DNA from 2 places in the Cellulomonas sp. P5_E12 genome. Region 1 is predicted to be linked to the other one. Evidence: predicted binding sites of a transcription regulator. Region 1 holds the regulator's gene; the other holds the start of a gene.

Region 1 (11,358 bases):
ATCTGCTGCGTGGTGCCGTCGGCAGCCTGGCCGGCGTCGTAGACCCAGCCGGTGTTGAACTTCTCGACGGCCTCGACGACGAGCGCGTTCGCCGTCGTCGGGTCGGCGAAGTAGTCCACCGTCGCCTGCTGCACGACCGGGATGAGCTTCTTGAGGCAGTCGGCCTGCGCGGCGACGTCCTCCGTGCGGACGGAGAGGGCCACCGCGTACAGCGGGTAGCCGGTGTCGGCGATGAGCTGGTAGTCGACCGGCTTGCCCCAGGACGGGAGCTCGTTCTGGTAGACGTACGGCTCGTCGGTGGCGAAGCCCTGCTGCGCGTCCTTGCCCTGGGCGGCGACGAAGTTGGCCGGGGTGCCGTCGTACGACCCGTCGACCTGGTCCTCGCGCAGCTGGCCGGAGCCCGTGAGGTACTCCATCCAGGTCGCGCCGGCGAAGTAGCGGACGGTGGCGTCGGTGCTGCTCAGGTCCTTGATCGTCTGCACGTCCGGGTACGTCGCCGGGTCCCACATGATCATCCAGGGCGCCTTCTCGAACGTCGCGAGCACCGCGGTGGTCGGCATCGCGACCGAATTCTGCACCGCCTCGTCGGTGTTGACCCAGCCGAGCAGCACGTCCTTGTCGGAGTACATCTGCGACGGGACCGGCGTGAAGCCGATGGCGGGGCCGCCGGCCCGGACCTCCACGTCGACGCCCGTGTACTCGCCGCTCGCGTAGAGCGGCCCGCGGACCACCTTGGCGTCGGCGTCGATGGTCGGGTTCGGGCCGAGCAGCTGGTACAGCCCGCCCTGCTCGGCCTGCGGGTTCCAGTCCGTCTGGATCACGACGGTCGCGGGGCAGACGTCGCTGAGGTCGACGGCTCCGATCGCGGCGTCGGTGCTCGTCGCGCCCGATGCGGCGGGGGTGTCGCCCGCGCAGGACGCGACGGAGAGCGACAGGACGATGCCGGTCAGGGCGGCCGCGCCGAGGCGCAGTCGGGAGATGGCCATGAGTGATTCTCCTTCGGGGGATGTGAGGAGCAGGGCTAGAGCTGGTCGATGTCCGTCGTCGACACGGGTGTGCCGGCGGCGTCGGAGGCGAGCGAGAAGCGGTCGCCGGTGGTCACGTAGAAGCTCGCGCCGAAGCGCCCGACGGGGTGGAAGTCCTGGAGCATCACGCGCCAGCGGTCCGTGTCGATCAGGCCGGGCGCCGCGTGCAGATGGTGGATCTGGCCCAGGTAGACCTGTCGGCTGGTGGTGAGGATGCGCTCGTGGACCGTGCACTCGAAGGCCACGGGCGCCTCCGCGATCCGGGGCGGCCGCACCCGGTGGGCCGGGGTGGCGGTCAGGCCGACCATCGCGAGCTCGTCGACGTCGGCCGGGTAGGACTGCCCGCACTGGTGCATGCGCGCGGCCATGGCCTCGTCGGGGATGTGCACGACGAACTCGCCCGTGGCGTCCAGGTTGGCCGCCGTGTCCTTCTGCGCGCCGCCCTCCAGCCGGTTCACGCTGATCATCAGCAGCGGCGGGTCCTCGCCGACCATCCCGAACATGCTGAACGGCGCCGCGTTGACCACCCCGTCGGGGCTTGTCGTCGTCACCAGCGCGATGGGGCGGGGCACGATGAGGCTGGCCATGAGCTTGTAGCGCTCGTAGGCGCCGAGGGCGTCGAAGTCGATGTCGAGGCCCTCAGGCATGCGCCGCGCCCCACCAGGTGAGCAGGATGTCGCGCAGCGCGGCGCCGTCGTCGTCGGCGTAGCGGGTCTCGTCGCGAACCGCCGCCAGGTGCGCCGCATCGACCTCGTCAAGGTCCACCCCCACGCCGACCAGCCGGACCGGCGTGCGCGCGAACGCCGGCTCGTAGTCGGGGACCCGCTGCAGGGCACGCTCGGTGCGGATGGTCGGCTGCCGGAACGCGGCCGGCGTGCGCTGCGTGGCGTACTGCTGCAGCGGCGGGACCGCGTCGATCTCCGCCTGCGACGCGGCGAGCACCTGGACCTTCACCGGGTCGAGCGAGAAGTTGCTGGTGCCCAGGATGTCGTTGCCGCAGATGTTCGGGACCGCGAGCACGTCGACCAGGGCGAGGAGCTCGACGTGGTCGCCCGGGGCGGTGGACTGCCGCAGGATCTCGGGCATGCCGTCGACGACGCGGGTCGCCATGAACAGGTTGAACGAGTCGTGCACGTCGTCGGGGGTGAGCCCGTACTCACGCTGGGCCTCGGCCTGGATGTCCGCGCAGTTGGTGTGGTCCGCGAACCCGTGCATCGACTCGTACATGTTGGCGCTGCACCGTGGGAAGAGGGTGTCGTTGATGCCGGCGGTGTCGGTCTGCAGGTACATGAGCGCGCGCTCGCGCGGCGGTGCCGACCAGAGGAACGTGCCCGCGGTCGGGTTGGTCCCGTGCAGGGTGCGGGTACGGCCGACGTGCATGAACTCGCGGTAGTCGTGCAGGTTGAACACGTTGAGGTCGACGCACTGGTCGCCCGTCACCTGCTCGACCCGCAGCACCTGACCGGCCCGGACCTCGAGGGCCTTGCCGGTCCCGGGCTCGATCACCAGCTCGCGCACGACCTCGCGCTCGGCGGGCGCCTCGACGGTGTCCCACCAGCGCCACGGGGTACCGGTGGCCCGCGGGTGCGGCCGGCCGACCACCTGGGTGGCCGACTCGCGCAGGGCCAGGCGCACCAGGGCCGCGGCATCGTCGGCCTCGCGGGCGGCGAGGGAAGCGTCGACCAGCTCGAGCTGCTGCTCGGTCAGGTGGACCGTGATCTGAGGCATGAACCGTCCTTCCGTATACGGAACGACGGTAGTTGGTATACGGAACGGCTTGGTTTCGCATCCATGAAACTTGCGTTGCGGTCGCGTTTCGTCGGTACAGGGCCCGTATACGGTGGCGCCATGGACCGCCAGCCCGCCGGGTCGACCCGGCCCGCCGACCGTGCCGACTCCGCGTTCCTGAGCCTGCGGTCGGCGATCGTCGAGGCCGCCCTGCCTCCCGGGACGCGCCTGCCCGAGGACCTCCTGGCGCAGCAGTACGGCGTCAGCCGGACGCTCATCCGGGGCACGCTCGCGCGCCTGACGGCCGCCGGGCTGGTCGAGACCGGCAAGGCGAAGTCCGCGCTCGTCGCGGACCCGTCACTGACGGAGGCGAAGGAGACGTTCGAGGTGCGCCGGTGCCTCGAACGCGAGGCCGTCCGGCGCATCGCGGCCGCGTGGCAGCCGTCGATGGGCGAGACCCTGACCGCGCATGTCGATCGCGAGCTCGCAGCGACGGCGACGCCGCGGCCGCAGGTGTCCGGCCGGCTCGGGGCCGAGTTCCACATCCTGCTCGCCGAGCTCTGCGGCAACGCCCTCCTGCAGCGCTACCTCAGCGAAGTCATCTGGCGCTGCGCGCTGATCCTCGCCGTGCACGGGCGCGACCACGACCAGCGGGGGTCGGTGGGCGAGCACCAGCGGCTCGTCGAGCTGCTGTCGGCCGGCGACGCCGACGGGGCCGAGGCGCTCGTCGTGCAGCACATCGCGGCCGTCGAGGAGCGGACGCTGACGGACGTCGACGACGGCGCGCAGCTCGACCTGGCCGCCGTGCTGCGCCGCTACTGAGCCGGCGCTGCCGGGGCTTCTCCCCGCCGGACGTCCGCAGATTCGCGCGTCCCGACGACCGATCGTGCGGACATCCCGCCGTTCTCCTCGGGACGTCCGCAGATTCGCGCGCTCCGACGACCGATTGTGCGGACGTCAGCCGTTCCAGCTCCGTACGCGCTTCCCGACGACCGAAGGTGCCGACGTCGTGCGCGTCAGCGCAGCGCAGCCAGCAGTCGGTCCAGCTCGGCGTCGGACGTGTAGTAGTGCGGGGAGGCGCGGACGACCTCGGTCAGGCCGCGGGCACCGAAGTCGAGCTGCGCCGACGAGATGCGCGTGACGCTGACGTTCACGCCAGCGGCGGCGACGCGGGCGCGGACCTCGTCGGCGGACTGCCCGTCGACCGTGAAGGTGACGATGCCCGACCGCCGCACGCCCTTGTCGCGCACCGTCACGCCGGGGAGCTGCGCGAGATCCTCGCGGAGCCGGTCCGCGAGCGCCGTGACCCGCTGCTCGATCGCCGGGAGTCCGATGGCAAGCGCGTAGTCGACGGCCGCACCCAGACCCAGGTTGTCGGCGATGGACCGCTCCCAGGTCTCGAAGCGCAAGGCACCCGGGACGACCTCGTAGGTGGTCGGCGACGTCCACCGCGCCGCGCCCAGGCCGAGCACGGGCGGGACCAGCCGCGGGGTGATCGCACGGGACGCGTAGAGGAAGCCGGTGCCCCGCGGGCCGCGCAGGAACTTGCGACCGGTCGCGGCGAGCAGGTCGCAGCCGAGGTCCTCGACGTCGACGTCGAGCTGGCCGACCGACTGGCACGCGTCCAGCAGGAACGGCACCCCCGCCTTGCGCGTGAGGGCGCCGACCTCGGCCGCGGGGTTGACCACGCCGCCGCCCGTCGGGACGTGGGTCAGCGCCACGAGGGCGACCTCGTCGTCGAGCCGGTGCTCGAGCTGGTCGACGTCGACCTGGCCGTGCTCGTCGTCCTCGATCACCTCGAGGCTCGCGCCCGTCCGCTCGCACGCCTGGAGGAGGCCGATGGCGTTGCTGATGTACTCGGTTCGCGCGGTGAGGATGCGCTGGCCCGGCTTGATGCTCACGGAGGCGAACGCCACGTTCCACGCGGCGGTCGCGCTCTGCACCAGGGCGATCTCGTCGCGGTGGGCGCCGACGAGCGTCGCCACCGAGTCGTAGACCGCGGCGACCCGGTCCTCCGCCTCCTCCTCGGCCTCGTACGGCCCGATCTCCGCCTCGCGGCGCAGGTGCGCGACGACCGTGTCCGTCACGACGCTCGGGCGCAGGGCGCCGCCGGCGTTGTTGAGATGGGCGACGTGGTCGATGCCGGGCGTGTCGCGGCGGGCCCTGTCGAGGTCGATGCCAAGGTCGATCGTCACGGTCGCCGAGTCTAGGCAGCGCCCGTCGTCGACCCCATGGCCACCTGGGAGAAAGTGGCTGCCCCCGTCCTCCCGCGGACGTCCGCACATTCGAGCGCCCGGACGACCGAGAGCGCGGACGCAGCCGCACCACCGCGGGAACGTCCGCAGATTCGAGCGTCGGAACGACCGAATGTGCGGACGTCCGCGGAGTCTGAACGGGTGGATGCCTCGGGTCAGCGGGAGCTCGGGCGCCAGAGGACCATGGCGGCGCGGTCGGCCGTGGTGGTCGGGCGGCGGCTGCGGCTGGCCGTGCGATTGACCGCGACGACGTCGCCGCGGGGGTCGGCCGTGAAGATGCGGCGGCCCGGGTCGACGAAGGCGCGCAGGTACTCGACCTGCCGACGCAGGCCGTCGAGCTCCGCCTCGAGCTCGAGGATCCGCTTGATCCCGGCCAGGTTGACGCCCTCGTCCTGCGACAGCCGCTGCACCTCGCGGAGCGTCGCGATGTCGCGCAGGGAGTAGCGCCGCCCGCGTCCGCTCGCGCGGCTGGGGCTGACCAGGCCGAGCCGGTCGTACTGGCGCAGGGTCTGCGGGTGCATGCCGGCCAGCTCGGCGGCGACCGAGATCACGTAGACCTTGGCGTCCTCGGCGGGCATGGCTATGTCTTCGCCGCGTCGAGCAGGCCGGAGCGGACGTCCTCACCCGAGGTCGCGATGCCGAAGGCCTGGACCGCCTCGCGCGCCGCGGCGTTCAGCCGCTGCGGCACGACGACCTGGACCGTGATCAACAGGTCGCCCTTGGTGCCCGGGACCCCGCGACCCTTGACGCGCAGCGCGCGGCCGGACGGCGTGCCCTCGGGCACCCTGACGCGGACGGTGGACCCGTCGAGCGTCGGCACCTCGATGGTCGCGCCCAGCGCGGCCTCGTCGAACGCCACCGGGACGGTGATCCGCAGGTTGTCGCCGTCGAGCGCGAAGACCGGGTGCGGGGTGACGCGGACGGTGATGACGAGGTCCCCTGCAGGCCCACCACGGTCGCCGGGGCGGCCCTTGCCGCGCAGCCGGATCTTCTGACCGTCGCGGACGCCCGCGGGGATGCGGGCGTTGACCGTCCGGCCCTCGACGTTGAGCGAGACGGTCGAGCCCTCGACCGCCTGGCGGAAGGGCAGGGTCGCGCTCGTCGCGAGGTCGGCACCCTGCTGCGGGCCGGGCGCGAACCCCGCGCCGCCACTGTTGCCGAACAGCCCGCCGAGGATGTCCTCGAAGCCGGCCGCGCCGCCGGGGGCGTTGGTGTACCGGACGCGACCGCCCTGCTGGCCGCCGCCGAACATGCCGCCGAAGACGTCGTCGAAACCCGCGCCGCCGCGCCCGCCGGACGTGAACCGGGGGCCGCCCGCCATGGCGCGCAGCTGGTCGTACTGGCCGCGCTGCTCGGCGTCGGAGAGGACCGCGTAGGCCTCGCCGACGTCCTTGAACTTCGCCTCCGCCTTAGCGTCGCCCGGGTTGTGGTCCGGGTGCATCTGCCGCGCGAGCTTGCGGTACGCCTTCTTGATCGTCGCGGCGTCGGCGTCCTTGGGGACGCCGAGGACCGAGTAGAAGTCCTTCTCGAGCCAGTCCTGTCCGGTCACGCCGCTCCTTCCTTGCAGTCTGTGTGCAGCGTCCGGGCAACGATCTGCTCGTTGCCCGGACGCTACTCGGGTTCTACGCCTCGGGGTCCACGACCGCGACGCGGGCGGCTCGGAGCACCCGGTCGGGGGTGCGGTAGCCGGGCTGCAGCACCATCTGGACCGTCGACTCGGTGACGTCCGCGGAGTGCGAGTGCATGAGCGCCTCGTGGATCGCGGGGTCGAACGCCTCGCCCGTCTCGCCGTATCGGACCACCCCGAAGCGGCCGAGGGTCGCCTCGAGCTTCTCCGCGATGGACACGAACGGTCCGGTGAGGTCGCCGTGCTGGCGGGCCAGCTCGATGTCGTCGAGCACCGGGATCAGCGCCTCGACGATCGCGTGCACCCCGCGGTCGTGGGCGGCGAGGGCGTCGGCCTTCGACCGCTTCACGAACCCGGAGTACTGCTGCTCGAGGTTGTAGTACGCCGCCTTGGAGCGCTGGAGCTCGTCCAGCCGCTCCGCCGCGAGCGCCTCGGCCGCCACGAGACCCTCGAGGACGACCTCCTCCTCGGCGCCGGCCGCGATCGACTCCGCGTCGGCGAGAACCTGCTCCTCGGGAGTCAGGTCGTCGCCTGCGTCGTCGGGTGTGGTGGTCACTTGACCGCCTCGTCCTCGTCGTCGACGATCTCGGCGTCCACGACGTCCTCGTCGGACGACGCGTCAGCCGCGGGCTGCTCGTCGGCCGGCGCGTTGGCCGCCATGTTGTCCGCCGAGTAGATCGCCTCGCCGATCTTCTGGCTCACCGCGAGCAGGGCCGAGTGCTTGGCCTTGACCTCGTCGACGTCGGTCCCCGCGAGCGCCGTCTTGAGCTCGGTGACCGCGGTCTGCACCTCGGTCTTCACGTCCTCGGGCAGCTTGTCGGCGTTGTCGACCAGCAGCTTCTCGGTCGAGTAGACCAGCTGCTCGGCCGTGTTGCGGGTCTCGGCCTCCTCGCGACGCGCCTTGTCCTCGGCTGCGTGCTCCTCGGCCTCGCGCACCATGCGCTCGATGTCCTCCTTGGGGAGGGCCGAGCCGCCGGTGATCGTCATCGACTGCTCCTTGTTGGTGCCGCGGTCCTTGGCGGACACGTGCACGATGCCGTTGGCGTCGATGTCGAACGTGACCTCGATCTGCGGCACGCCACGCGGCGCCGGCGCGATGCCGGTGAGCTCGAAGGTGCCGAGCGGCTTGTTGTCCCGCGCGAACTCACGCTCGCCCTGGAACACCTGGATCAGCACCGACGGCTGGTTGTCCTCGGCCGTCGAGAAGATCTCCGAGCGCTTGGTCGGGATGGCCGTGTTGCGCTCGATGAGCTTCGTCATCACGCCGCCCTTGGTCTCGATGCCGAGGCTCAGCGGGGTGACGTCGATGAGCAGGACGTCCTTGCGGTCGCCCTTCATGACGCCGGCCTGCAGCGCGGCACCGACGGCGACGACCTCGTCCGGGTTGACGCCCTTGTTGGGCTCCTTGCCGCCCGTGAGCTCCTTGACGACCTCGGTGACCGCGGGCATCCGGGTCGAGCCGCCGACGAGGACCACGTGGTCGATGTCCGCGAGCTTGATGCCCGCGTCACGGATGACCGAGCGGAACGGCTCCTTCGTACGGTCGAGCAGGTCCTGCGTCATCTGCTGGAACTGAGCGCGCGTGAGCTTGGTGTCCAGGTGGACCGGGCCGTTCTCGCTCATCGACAGGTACTGCAGCGAGATGTTGGTGCTCGTCGCGGACGAGAGCTCCTTCTTGGCCTGCTCCGCCGCTTCGCGCAGACGCTGCACGGCGATCTTGTCCTTGCCCAGGTCGACGCCCGTGGAGTTCTTCACCTCGGAGATGAGGAACTCGACGATGCGCTGGTCCCAGTCGTCGCCGCCGAGGCGGTTGTCACCCGAGGTGGCGCGGACCTCGATCGTCGAGAACCCGTCGTCGTCCTTGCCCACCTCGAGGAGGGACACGTCGAACGTGCCACCGCCGAGGTCGAAGACGAGGATGAGCTCGTCCTCCTTGCCGCGCTCCAGGCCGTAGGCGAGGGCGGCCGCGGTGGGCTCGTTGATGATGCGCAGGACGTTCAGGCCCGCGATCGCGCCGGCATCCTTGGTGGCCTGGCGCTCAGCGTCGTTGAAGTACGCCGGGACCGTGATGACGGCCTCGGTGACGGGCTCACCCAGGTAGGCCTCCGCGTCACGCTTGAGCTTGGAGAGCACCCGCGCGCTGATCTCCTGCGCGGTGTACTTCTTGTCGTCGATCGTCTGCGACCAGTCCGTGCCCATGTGGCGCTTGACCGACGTGATCGTGCGGTCGACGTTGGTGACGGCCTGGCGCTTGGCGATCTCGCCGACCAGCACCTCACCCGTCTTCGAGAACGCGACCACCGACGGCGTCGTGCGCGACCCCTCGGCGTTGGCGATGACCGTGGGCTCGCCGCCCTCGAGGACAGCGACCACCGAGTTGGTGGTACCGAGGTCGATGCCGACTGCTCGTGCCATGTGTGTGCCTTCTTTCGTGTGCTGCGTGGGTTGTACGTCTCGCTCTTGAGTCCGGCTCGCTCAAGTCTGCGTCTGGTTGGGGCCGCGCGCAAACTCGGGAGGATGAACTTGAGTCTGTTGGGCTCAACCTTGGTCCGGTCGGATGCATTCCCGGACACGTCGTCACTTTGAGCTGGTCCCGCCGTTGCCACAGGTGGGCCGATCCCCCTCCCGCGAGGAGCGGGGCAGCAGGGCCAGGCCCCTGCTGGAACACAGACAACGTGTCAGCTCCGATCGACCGGCAGCCAGAGCTCGACCGTCGCGGTGCTGAAGTCGTCGGTGCGGTCAATCACGGCGACCACCTCGGGACCAGGCCGGAGCCGCCACGGGTTGGACGGGAACCACTCGGTCGCTGTTGCGGACCACAGCGACTGCAACGTGTCCGGAGAGGCACCCGTTGCGCGGAAAACGGCCCACGAGCCGGCCGCAACCGGGATGACGTCGAGGTCGTCCGGGACCTCCACCGCGTCTGTGACGGCGACACCGTGCAGGTAAGTCAGTTCCGTACCCTCCCGCCGGTCCGGGTCGATGTCGGTGCTCACCGCGAGCAGTCCGTACGGCTCCGCGTCACCCAACGCCTTCAGGCGCGGGTGCTCGTTCGGGCTCAGGGAGGTGACGTGATCCTGGATGGCGGTGTTGACCCCGCGATGAACGAGCGGCACGCGTGTGGCGTGCCCGGCGAAGCGGAACGCGGGACGAGAGGCGATTCGGACGTCCATGGGAAGTGCTCCTTCTACAGTCAGGCGGAACCTGAGGCGCGGCTGGGTTCGGAAGGGGCCACCGTCTCGCCGGGCTCGACCAGGGCTGACGCCGTGCACGGACTGGAATGCCCGGCCGAAGGCTTCCGCCGAGCCGTATCCGTACCGCACGGCGATGCGCAGCAGGTCGCCCGACCCGGGGATGACCTCTCCTGCAGCGAGCGTCATGCGCCTGCGCCGCACATACTCCGACAGCGGCATTCCCGCCAACGACGAGAACATCCGACGCAGGTGGTACTCGGTGGTTCCGAGCTCAGCCGCAAGGCGCAGGACGTCGAGCCCCTCGGTGACGTCTACTTCCACGAGGTCCACGAGCCGGTTGAGCCAGGCGATCACGGTGGCCTCCTTCCACGACAACACTGGCGTCCAGACGCATCGCAGAACCCGATCATCGATGCCCGTCGTGATCAGGGCACGGCCAAAGCCGAGACATCGAGGTCGCGTGGACAGGACGTGTGCTGCCACCGGACCACCCTCGTCGACCTGCACCACACCTCGAACGTGGCCGACACCACGACTCTGAAGCCGCCTGGGTGCGCGGCGACCGCGGATTCGTACACGTAGGCGAGATAAGCGCGGCTGAAGCGTCAGGCGGGGGCTTTGTCGTGCCTGGGTCGAGTGGGCTCACCTGCTATCCGGGACGGGGGTTTGGCTCTGAGGTCCGCGCTGCGCGCGCGGCCGACGGTCACGACAAACGCACCGCCGTGGCGTCGGACCTGGACGACTGCGGCGATCGCCTTTCACTCGCTCGAACGGGTCATCCCAGTCACGGGTACCTAGGGGTTCAGAACGGACGCCCGACCGCTACGAGCGTCTAGCGCGTCGACCTTCGGCAGACGGGCGGTCGTAACCCCGGCGCGATGAGCTCAGCGCTGTCCACCCGAGACGAGGATGACGTCGCCTGTGATCCAGCGAGCTGCGTCCGAGGCGAGGAAGGCAGCGACGGGACCGTAGTCGTCAGGGCGGCCGGAGCGGCCGAGCGGCGTCGCGAGGACCGAGGCGGATTCCATGTCGGAGCCGACGAAGCCGCTGGTCCTGGTCCCTTCGGTGTCGGAGGGGCCGGGGGCGATGCCGTTGACGCGGATGCCGCGCGGGCCGAGTTCCTTGGCGGCGATGATCGTGAACGCTTCGACGGCGCTCTTGGTGGCGACGTACATGCTGCCGTAGGCGGGGTGCTGCAGGGTGCCGCCCGTCGAGACGTTGATGATGGATGCGCCGTCGATGTCCTCCTGGGCGGCGAGCGCCTGGGTGGTCTGGACCACGCTCCAGAAGTTGGTGTCCATCTGCCGGTGGTAGTCCTGCACCGTGATCGCCGTCAGGGGAGCGAAGGTGGCGATGCCGGCGTTGTTGACCAGGATGTCGACCGGCCCGAACTCGGTGCGCCCTGCGCGGAACAGCGAGTCGACGTCTGCGGCTACCGAGACGTCGCCGGCCACGGCGATCGCTCGGCCGCCGGCGGCGCGGATGTGCTCGACCACGCGCTGGGCGCCTGGTGCGTCAGAGCGGTAGTT
Region 2 (10,192 bases), on a different contig from region 1:
TCCTCGCGTTCGGGGCCAACCTGCTCATCGCCGTCGCGAAGACGGCAGCGGCGATGATCACGGCGTCGGCGTCGATGCTCGCGGAGGCCGCGCACTCCTGGGCGGACACCGGCAACGAGGTGTTCCTGCTCATCGCGCAGCGCCGGGCGGCCAAGCCGGCCGATGCCACCCACCCGCTCGGGCACGGCCGCGAGGTCTACGTGTGGTCGCTGTTCGCGGCCATCGGGCTCTTCGCGGTCGGCGCCGGCGTCTCCATCACGCACGGGATCTCCGAGCTGTCCAACCCCGAGCCGGCCGGCGACTTCGGCGTCGCGTACGTGGTGCTCGCCGTGTCGTTCGTGCTCGAGGGCGTCTCGTTCTTCCAGGCGTCGCGGCAGGCCAAGCAGGGCGCCGCGCGGCAGGACAAGGACCTCGTCGCGCACATCTTGCAGACGTCCGACCCGACCGTCCGCGCGGTGTTCTTCGAGGACGCCGCGGCGCTCGTCGGCATCCTGATCGCCGCGGTCGGCATCGGCCTGCACCAGGCGACCGGCTCGCCCGTGCCCGACGCGATCGGCTCGATCCTGGTCGGCGTGCTGCTGGGCATCGTGGCGATCGTGCTCATCGACCGCAACCGCCGGTTCCTGGTGGGGCAGGTGGTGGACCCGCAGCTGCAGGCCGCGGTGGTGGAGGCGCTGCTGGAGCTGCCGGAGGTCGAGCGGGTCACCGAGCTGCGGCTCGAGTACGTGGGTGCCCGGCAGGTCTACCTGACCGGCGCGGTCGACCTCACGGGCAACATGGCCGAGGACGACGCGTCGCACGTGCTCGCGTCGCTCGAGCGTCGGATCGCGCGGACGCCGGCGGTCGTCGGCGCGATGCTCTCGCTGTCCGAGCCCGAGGACCCGTCGTTGTGAGCAGCACCTGGCCGACCCTGCGTCTCGACATCGTCCCGACCACCGACCAAGGAGCACCGTCATGACGGAGCCGACCGCCCCCGCAGCGCCGTTCCACGTCCCGGTCGGCAACCTGCTCAAGCTCTCGATACCCGCCGTGGTCGTCGGCATCGTGTCCGCCCTGACCCTCTACGGGCTGAGCAAGCTGGCCAAGCTCATCGAGGACTGGGTGTGGGACGACCTGAGCGCGGCTGTGGGGGTGAGCTCGGACTCTCCCTGGTGGATCATCGGCGTGCTCACCGCGGCCGGCCTCGCGATCGGACTGGTCGTCCGCTACGTCCCCGGCCACGCCGGTCCCGACCCCGCGACCCTCGAGCTGGTGGCCGAGCCGCTGAAGCCGAAGGTCCTGCCGGGCCTCGCGCTCGCCCTGGTGCTCATGCTCGCCAGCGGCGTGAGCCTCGGCCCGGAGAACCCGATCATCGGGATCAACGTCGGCCTCGCGGTCGCGCTCGGCATGCGGTTCCTGCCCAAGGTCAACGCGCCGATGTGGCTCGCGATGGCGGTCGCGGGCACCATCGGCGCGATGTTCGGCACGCCCGTGGCGGCGGCGCTCTTGTTCTCCGAGCTGGACGCGGGCGACCGCCGGATCCCCCTGTGGGACCGGCTCTTCGCGCCGCTGGTGGCAGCGACCGCAGGAACTCTCACGATGCTGCAGCTGGAGTCCCTGAGCCTGGCCGTCGCCGCACCCGCATACACGTACGGCGGGCTCGAGGACCTCGGCTTCTCGGTCCTCATCGCCCTCGGTGCCGCGGCCCTCGGGCTGGTCGCCGTGTACCTCTTCGTGCCGCTGCACCGCGCGTTCCTGCGGATCGGTCACCCGGTGCTCATGCTCACGGCCGGCGGCCTCGTGCTTGGTCTGCTGGGCGCGCTCGGCGGCGAGGTGACGCTGTTCAAGGGCCTCACGCAGATGCAGGAGCTGCCCGGGCTGGCCGCGACGACCACCGGCGCGGGTTTCCTCGCGCTGGCGGGCATCAAGCTGCTGGCCATGCTGGTCGCCGCGACGTCGGGGTTCCGAGGCGGGCGCATCTTCCCCACCCTGTTCGTCGGGGTGGCCCTCGGGTTCGCGATCAACGCCGTGTGGGACGCCGTCCCTCTGGCCCTCGCGATCGGGGCCGCGGTCGTCGGGATCATCGTCGCGGCCACCCGCAACGGGTGGCTGAGCCTCTTCATGGCGGTTGCGGTGGTGCCGCAGGTGTCGCTGCTGATCGGGCTGCTGCTCGCCGCACTGGCGGCCTGGCTGCTGGTGACCAACCGCCCGCCGCTCCTCGATCCGGTCGAGGAGCGGGCCCCCGCCTGACGCGTCAGACGGTCTGCCAGGTCACGGAGTCGTCGCGCCCGCGGACGAGCCGCCCGAGCACGCCCTCGTCCTGCGCGCACGCCTGCCCGATGACGCAGGCCAGCACCAGCGCGAAGCTCAGGGCGAACAGCCACCCGATGTAGGCGAACACGAGGCCCAGCACGCCGAACTGCTTGGCGCCCGAGACCAGGACGATCGGCAGGTAGAGCTGACCGGCCAGGCTGAGCAGGCCGAGCAGCAGCGACGTCACGACGCCGGTGAACGCGAGGACGCGGACCGGGATCTCGGCGCGCAGCAGCGCCCAGGGGATGTAGGTCCAGACGACGGCCCAGACCACGACCCGCACGAGGAAGTCCCACAGGGCGGGCAGCGGGATCCCCTCCGTGGCCTCCCGCGTCAGCTCGATCAGCGCGACGGCGAGGACGACGGCCAGCACGGTGGCCAGCCAGCGCCACGCGGACCGCAGCCCGGGACGCCTGACCTGCCAGACCTTGGCGTACATGCGCTCGAGGGCCCGGGAGTAGGAGGTCGCGCTGATGAGCGCCACCAGGAAGCCGAGGATCCCGACGCTGCTCCCGACGCTCGCGCTGGCGCTCACGCTGCCGGCGAGCGTGTCGCGGGTGGCCTCGGAGAGTCCGAGGCTGTCGGCCATGAAGTAGCCGAACCCGCCCTGCTTGTTGGGCCGGAGCGCCGCCGTCACGATCATCACGGGGACGATCGAGACGAAGGCCTGCGCCGCGAGGGTCATCGCGCGGTCGAACGGCTCGATGTCGACGAAGCCGGTGTAGCCCCGCTCGACCAGCGCACCGATCGGAGTGAGTCGCACCCGGGCGGCGATCCGCAGGCCGCGCAGCCGCCAGCGGGCGATGGTTCCGGTCACGGCAGCCGAGCGTCGAGGAATGCCAGCACCTCGGCGACGTAGATCTCGCGGGCCGGCAGGGGAGACAGCGCGAGGTCGTGCGCGCCGCCGGGCACCTCGACGAAGGTGACGTCCGGGCCGAGGTTCGGCGCCAGGCGCTGCATGTCCGCCACGTCGAGAACCGAGTCGGTCGCAAGGAGCGCGTCGTGCCAGACGTCGTCGGGACCCGAGGCGTCGGACGCCAGCAGCAGCACCGGGACGTCGATCTCGAGTCCCGCGGCCACCCGAGCGTGCCCACGACGAATGGCCCGCGCGAAGCCGGCGCGGGCCGGGAAGCCGTCGAGTGGCTTCCACGCGAGGTCGTACGACCACTCCCCGCCGGTGCCCTCGTGCAGCGCGCGCCCGTAGAACGGCGCGATCTTGCCGACGACGAGCTTCGGGGCGACCCTGCCCACGCCGTCCAGCACGGCCGTGAAGACGGTGCGCTCGAACCAGGAACCGTTCAGGTCCAGCCACGGACTGTTGAGCACGAGGGCGTCGATGAGTCCCTCACCGCGGCGGGAGTCGGCCCACAGCGACGTGACCAGGCCGCCCATCGAGTGTCCGAGCAGGACGACCTCGTCGTGGTCCTCGCGGATCACGCGGATCGCGGCGTCGATCTCCTCGGCGAACGTGCCGAGGTCCGTGACGTAGTTGGCCGGGCGGCCGTCACGGATGGAGCGCCCGTAGTCGCGCAGGTCGAGCGCATACACGTCGTAGCCGTGCGCTGCGAGTGCGTCGCCGAAGCCGGTGTGGAAGAAGTAGTCGACGAACCCGTGCACGTACAGGAGTGCGCGCCGGCTGGGGGAGCCGACGCGGTGGACCAGGGTGGCCACCGGGTCCGGGGTGCCGCCGTCGGGCCTCAGCGGGAGGGTCCGGGAGGTCCAGCCGGGGCCCAGCACGTCCGGGACGTCGTCACTCATGGCGTGATCGTGCCATGGCGTCGGCGCTCGGGCGGGGTGAACAGACTTGAGCGGAATAGACTCAACTCTGCACGTCGTTGCGATGAGCAGACACGACACACAGGAGGTCACGTGGACGCCAAGTTCACCACCCGGTCCCAGGAGGCCCTGGGCGACGCCATCCAGCAGGCCTCGGCGGCCGGCAACCCCCAGCTCGAGCCCGCCCACGTGCTCAGCGCGCTGCTGCAGCAGGAGGGTGGCGTGGCCAACGGGCTGCTCGACGCGGTCGGCGCCGACCGCGGAGCGCTCGGCCGCACCGTGCGCGGCATGCTCGTCAGCCTGCCGACGGCGAGCGGGAACGCCGTGGCCCAGCCGACCGCCTCGCGCGCCCTGGCGACGTCGCTCGAGGCAGCCTCGTCCGAGGCCCGCTCGCTCGGCGACGACTACGTCTCGACCGAGCATCTGCTCCTGGGCCTCGCCACCGGCCAGTCCGGCGTGGCTGACGCGCTGCGTGCCCAGGGGGCCTCGCGCGACGCGCTCGCGGCCGCGCTGCCGACCGTCCGGGGCTCCGCGCGCGTGACGACACCCAACCCCGAGGGCACGTACAAGGCGCTCGAGCAGTACGGCCTCGACCTGACGCAGCGGGCGCGCGAGGGCAAGCTCGACCCGGTGATCGGCCGCGACGCCGAGATCCGCCGTCTCGTGCAGGTGCTGTCCCGGCGCACCAAGAACAACCCCGTGCTCATCGGCGAGCCCGGCGTCGGCAAGACCGCCGTCGTCGAGGGCCTCGCGCAGCGGATCGTCGCCGGGGACGTGCCCGAGTCGCTGCGCGGCAAGAAGCTGGTCGCGCTCGACCTGGCCGCGATGGTGGCCGGCGCCAAGTACCGCGGGGAGTTCGAGGAGCGGCTCAAGGCTGTGCTGGCCGAGATCACCGGCTCGAACGGCGAGGTGGTGACCTTCATCGACGAGCTGCACACGGTCGTCGGGGCGGGTGCCGGCTCCGAGGGTGCGATGGACGCGGGCAACATGCTCAAGCCGATGCTGGCGCGCGGTGAGCTGCGCCTGGTGGGTGCGACGACTCTCGACGAGTACCGCGAGCGGATCGAGAAGGACCCCGCGCTCGAGCGGCGGTTCCAGCAGGTGTTCGTCGGCGAGCCGTCGGTCGAGGACACCGTCGCGATCCTGCGCGGGCTCAAGGAGCGGTACGAGGCGCACCACAAGGTCACCATCGCCGACTCCGCGCTGGTCGCCGCCGCGACGCTGTCCGACCGCTACATCACCGGCCGCCAGCTGCCCGACAAGGCCATCGACCTGGTCGACGAGGCCGCCTCCCGCCTGCGCATGGAGCTGGACAGCTCGCCGATCGAGATCGACGAGCTGCAGCGCGCCGTGACCCGGCTGGAGATGGAGGAGGTCGTGCTGTCCGAGTCCGACGACCCCGCCTCGGCCGAGCGCCTTCAGCGGCTGCGCAAGGACCTGGCGGACCGGCGCGAGGATCTCGCGTCCCTGACCGCGCGGTGGGAGAAGGAGAAGGCCGGCCACAACCTCGTCGGCGACCTCAAGGCGCGTCTCGACACGCTGCGCACGGACGCCGAGCGGCTCCTGCGCGAGGGCGAGAACGAGAAGGCCGCACGCATCCTGTACGGCGAGATCCCCGCGCTGCAGGAGCAGATCTCCGTCGCCGAGGCCGAAGAGGCGTCGGCCGACGCCGCGCCCGACGGCCCGCCGATGATCGCCGAGAAGGTCGGTCCCGACGAGGTCGCCGAGGTCGTCGCGCAGTGGACCGGTATCCCCGCCGGCCGGCTGCTGGAGGGCGAGACCGCGAAGCTGCTGCGCATGGAGGAGGTGCTCGGCGAGCGGCTCATCGGCCAGCGCCCCGCCGTCGCCGCCGTGTCCGACGCCGTCCGGCGCGCCCGTGCGGGCGTCTCGGACCCGGACCGCCCGACGGGCAGCTTCCTCTTCCTCGGCCCGACCGGCGTCGGCAAGACCGAGCTCGCCAAGGCGCTCGCGGACTTCCTGTTCGACGACGAGCGCGCCATGGTCCGCATCGACATGTCGGAGTACGCCGAGAAGCACTCGGTGGCCCGGCTCGTCGGAGCCCCTCCCGGGTACGTCGGGTACGAGGAGGGCGGGCAGCTGACCGAGGCCGTCCGTCGTCGGCCGTACTCGGTGGTGCTGCTCGACGAGGTCGAGAAGGCGCACCCCGAGGTGTTCGACGTGCTGCTGCAGGTGCTCGACGACGGCCGGCTCACCGACGGGCAGGGGCGGACGGTCGACTTCCGCAACGTGATCCTGGTGCTCACGTCGAACCTCGGCTCGCAGTACCTGGTGGACCCCCTGCTCTCCGACGACGAGAAGCGCGACGCGGTCATGTCCGCGGTCCGCACCTCGTTCAAGCCCGAGTTCCTCAACCGGCTCGACGACGTGGTGCTGTTCGACCCGCTGTCGCTCGACGAGATCGGGCACATCGTGGACCTGCAGGTGGCGCTGCTGGCCCGCCGTCTGGCGGACCGCCGGCTGACGCTCGACGTCTCGCCCGCCGCGCGCGAGTGGCTGGCGCTCGAGGGGTACGACCCGGCCTACGGTGCGCGGCCCCTGCGGCGCCTCGTGCAGCGCGAGATCGGCGACCGGCTGGCCCGGCAGCTGCTCGCTGGGCAGATCCACGACGGGGACACCGTGGTCGTCGACCGCGGGGAGGCCGGCCTGGAGGTCACCAGCCGGCGGTGACGCGTCAGCCGAACCCGACGACCTGCGTGCCCTGCCCGCTGATGAGCCGGTCGCCGGCGACGAACGCGGAGGTGATGCCGGCGGGCAGCGGGGTGCGGCGCAGGGCGGTGCCGTTGCGCCGGTCCATGACCAGGAGGTCGCCCGTGCCGGAGGGGTCGAGAGGCGACTGCACCAGGAGCAGGTGGCGTCCGTCGGTGAGCAGCTCCCCGCCCGTCGTCGACGGCGAGCGGGGGGTGCTCCACACGACGGTCCCGTCGCGCCCGTCCAGGGCGACCACGGCGTCGACCGTCGGCAGATAGACCCGCCCCTGCAGCACCATCACCTGGTCGCCCGCGTTCCTGGCCACGACGACGTCCGCCTGCCAGAGCTGCTTGCCGGAGCGCCCGTCCCACCCGCGGGTCGTGATGCCGGTGGTCACCTCGAGGCCGGGCACGCTGCCGTCGTCGACGGTCCGGCGCAGCAGGTCTCCGGTGACCTCGAGCGGCGGCTCGCCGGGGCGCAGCACGTGCACCAGCTCGTCGCCGCCGTCGGGGTTCGGACGCGACCACGTGAGCCACCCGTCCTGGGTGGTCGCCCACGTGTCGGTGCTCTCGTCCGGCTCGAGCCGCTCGCCGTCGGCGGTCAGGACGAGCGGGCCGCTGGGCCGGTTGTAGACGACGATCAGGTCCCCGGCCTCGCCCAGGGCCGCCGGGCCGTCACCCCTGTCCTGCCACGGCTCGTCGTCGCGGAAGCGCCAGAGCTCGTCGTCGGTCATCGGGTCGCGGGCGACCACGACGAGCCGCTGCTGGTCGTCGACCTCCGCCGTGGCCACCAGGTCGGTCAGGACGGCGAGCGTGTCCACCGGGGCGACCGGGTGGTCGGCCAGCACGCGTCCGTCGGCCAGGTCGAGCACGACGACGTGCGCCTGTGTGGCCGGTCGCCCCGTGTCGTCGGCGGTGTCGGAGAAGCGCTGGTAGCCGTCGGTCACGAGGCAGACCGCACGGTCGTGCGCCGCGGTCCGGCAGCCGGTCGTCGTGCCGTTCAGCGGGTCGGTCAACGCCGGGTCGGGGCCGCGCAGCGTCGTCGACCAGGCCCGGGCCCCCGTCTCGAGGTCGAGCGCCGTATAGGTGAGCGAGCCGTCGGGGCCGACGAGCACGCCGTGCAGAGCGTCGTGCGCGACCCCACCCCACGCGAGGGCACCGGTGCCGGGCTCGCTCCGCCAGACGGTCTCGAGCCGGTCGCCGACCGGCTCGATGACACCGGGCAGCGCCGCGATCCGTGCGTCGGTGGCGCGCTCTCGGGCGTCGATCAGCTGCTGCGCGCCGAGCACGAGCCCGACGGCCGCGACCAGGACAGCCAGCAGCCACCACCGGCGCTTCTTGTGGACGGGCGCGGCGTCGACCTGCGGCTCGAGCTGGTCGTCCTCGAGGAGCTCGACCGGGGCGAGGTCGGCGCGGCGGTGCATGACCGGACACTACCCACCGCGGGCGGTCGACGTCTGGATGGCCGACGGGTGCGGGACCCGTCGCCGGGCTCACGACGAACGCCGCGGCCCGGTCCACCAGCGGCGTGAGGATCGCGGGCCGGTCGAGGTCGACGTCGATGATCGTCGGGACCACCGCGCTGATCCGCGCGCGATCTGTCGGCAGGGAAGTCCAGCGAGCCGGCGTGGAGAACGGCCTCGAGCCCGGTCAAGCACCTACTTACCATCTGGTCGGAATTGGCTCCGGCGTGCGATCCTGTCGCCATGACGACCGAGGTCACGACCGCATCGACGCCGTCCGCTCAGGGCGCCGCGTCGGCGTCCCCGCGCTCGGGCGGCTACGCCAAGGGGCGCGCGACGCGCGAGGAGATCCTCGACGCTGCCATGCAGCTGTTCGGCGAGGTGGGGTACCACACGGCCTCGCTGCGCGAGGTGGCCTCGCGCGTCGGCATCTCGCACCCCGGGCTGCTGCACCACTTCGCCAGCAAGGCGGCCCTGCTCGAGGCCGTCCTGACGCGTCGCGACGAGATCGACGAGGCCCTGTTCGCGGCCGACGTCGCCGCGGGCCACGACTACTTCGACAGCATGTCGCTGCTTGTCGAGCGCAACGCCGCCCGCCCGGGCATCGTCGAGCTGTTCGCGACGCTGTCCGCCGAGGCCACGTCCCGCGACCACCCCGCGCACGCGTACTTCCAGGACCGCTACCGCCGGGTGCTCGCCCTGACCGCGACCGAGTTCGAGCGCTGGCGCGACCTCGGGCGGCTCCGGCCCGGGATCGACCCACTCACCGCCGCTCGCCTCACCGTCTCGGCGATGGACGGCATGCAGGTCCAGTGGCTGCTCGCGGCCGACACCCCGGACAACCGCCCGGACATGGCGGCGGCGCTGCGCGCCCAGTTCACGGCGCTGCTCACGGACTGAGCCCGGCGCCGAGCTCGTGACTCCGAGTCGAGCTCGCCGGTTGCAGCTCACGAGGTCGACTCGGAGTCACGAGCTGGTGGGCTGCAGGTGCTGAGCTCGACCGAGCGGCTGAGCTCAGCGGCTCACATCTGCGCCGGGTCGATGCCGTCGACGAGGTCCGACCAGAACCGGACGCGGCGTGACCGGTCCTGCGTGGGGACCGGCGAGGACCGGTGGAGGAACTCGCGGGCGAGGTAGTCGGCGAGGTCCGAGCCGTAGTGGATCACGTCCGTCTGGTAGATCGAGAAGACGGGCGTCCCCGTGGGTGCCGGGGCGCTGGGCAGGTAGCGGTGCGCGTACACCGGGATCATCTTCCGGACCTGCTCGAGGTGCCGCCGGGCCACCGCCTCGCGCTCGTCGTCGGGGCGCGGACCCCACGACGCCGGCCAGAAGTCTGCGTGGAGCACGTCGTGCACGACCCCGTCGACGGGCCACGCCAACCGCGCGTGCAGCGGTGCCTCGTCCTCGTCCAACCAGTCCGGCCAGCCGTCGCCGACGGGCACCGCGAGCGTGAGCATCTCGCGGTGGTCGGCGCAGAACGCGAACCCGAACCGGCGCTCGACCTCCGCGACCTCGTCGTCGGTCAGCCCGGGATCGAGCCAGACCCCGGCGGCGTCCAGCCCGGCGAGCACCGCGTCGAGGTCCATGGAGTGAGTGTCCCAGGTGCCGAGAACGGCAGATCGCCGCGAGAACGGCACGGCGGGGTGCCGTTCTCGCGGGGACGTGACGTTCTCAGGGGGTCAGCCCGCGGCGACCTTGGCGACGAGGATGTCGAGCGCCTCGCGGTCGAAGCCGCCCAGCCCGAAGTCGGAGATCACCTTGGCCGGCATCTGCATGATCATCGCCTGCATGGTGTCGTCGAGCGGGCCCATGTCGGCGGGCGGCACAAGCGCGGCCTGCAGCAGCGGTCCGCCGACGGGGTGCGCGAGCCACTCCTCGATGGTCGACATCGGCGTCAGGTCGCCCCACAGCGGCTCGCCCTCCACGTCGAGCGCCACGGACCCGCGGATGTCA

What was found. The regulator HspR, encoded in region 1, represses chaperone genes until heat shock. The targets are predictions, from matches to a motif close to AAGTTGAGTCNNNNNGACTCAACTT.
Region 2: a site for HspR is predicted at 4,094-4,118, ahead of clpB (ATP-dependent chaperone ClpB). Genes of this name have one in related genera too.

Annotation. Positions count from the first base shown of each region.
Region 1 covers NZ_JBFUMP010000010.1:83,357-94,714, forward strand. The annotation lists gene ACXJKA_RS10510 (ABC transporter substrate-binding protein) at 1-986, opposite strand, end outside; gene ACXJKA_RS10515 (flavin reductase family protein) at 1,022-1,672, opposite strand; gene ACXJKA_RS10520 (DUF1989 domain-containing protein) at 1,665-2,753, opposite strand; gene ACXJKA_RS10525 (GntR family transcriptional regulator) at 2,874-3,575, shown strand; gene ACXJKA_RS10530 (aminotransferase class V-fold PLP-dependent enzyme) at 3,770-4,948, opposite strand; gene ACXJKA_RS10535 (heat shock protein transcriptional repressor HspR) at 5,164-5,586, opposite strand; gene ACXJKA_RS10540 (DnaJ C-terminal domain-containing protein) at 5,589-6,557, opposite strand; gene grpE (nucleotide exchange factor GrpE) at 6,631-7,191, opposite strand; gene dnaK (molecular chaperone DnaK) at 7,188-9,050, opposite strand; gene ACXJKA_RS10555 (AraC family transcriptional regulator) at 9,314-10,183, opposite strand; gene ACXJKA_RS10560 (SDR family NAD(P)-dependent oxidoreductase) at 10,714-11,358, opposite strand, start outside.
Region 2 covers NZ_JBFUMP010000004.1:107,913-118,104, reverse strand. The annotation lists gene ACXJKA_RS04710 (cation diffusion facilitator family transporter) at 1-893, shown strand, start outside; gene ACXJKA_RS04705 (ion channel protein) at 955-2,229, shown strand; gene ACXJKA_RS04700 (hypothetical protein) at 2,234-3,109, opposite strand; gene ACXJKA_RS04695 (alpha/beta hydrolase) at 3,106-4,050, opposite strand; gene clpB (ATP-dependent chaperone ClpB) at 4,162-6,756, shown strand; gene ACXJKA_RS04685 (outer membrane protein assembly factor BamB family protein) at 6,761-8,200, opposite strand; gene ACXJKA_RS04680 (TetR/AcrR family transcriptional regulator) at 8,483-9,139, shown strand; gene ACXJKA_RS04675 (hypothetical protein) at 9,262-9,825, opposite strand; gene ACXJKA_RS04670 (aryl-beta-d-glycosidase) at 9,919-10,192, opposite strand, start outside.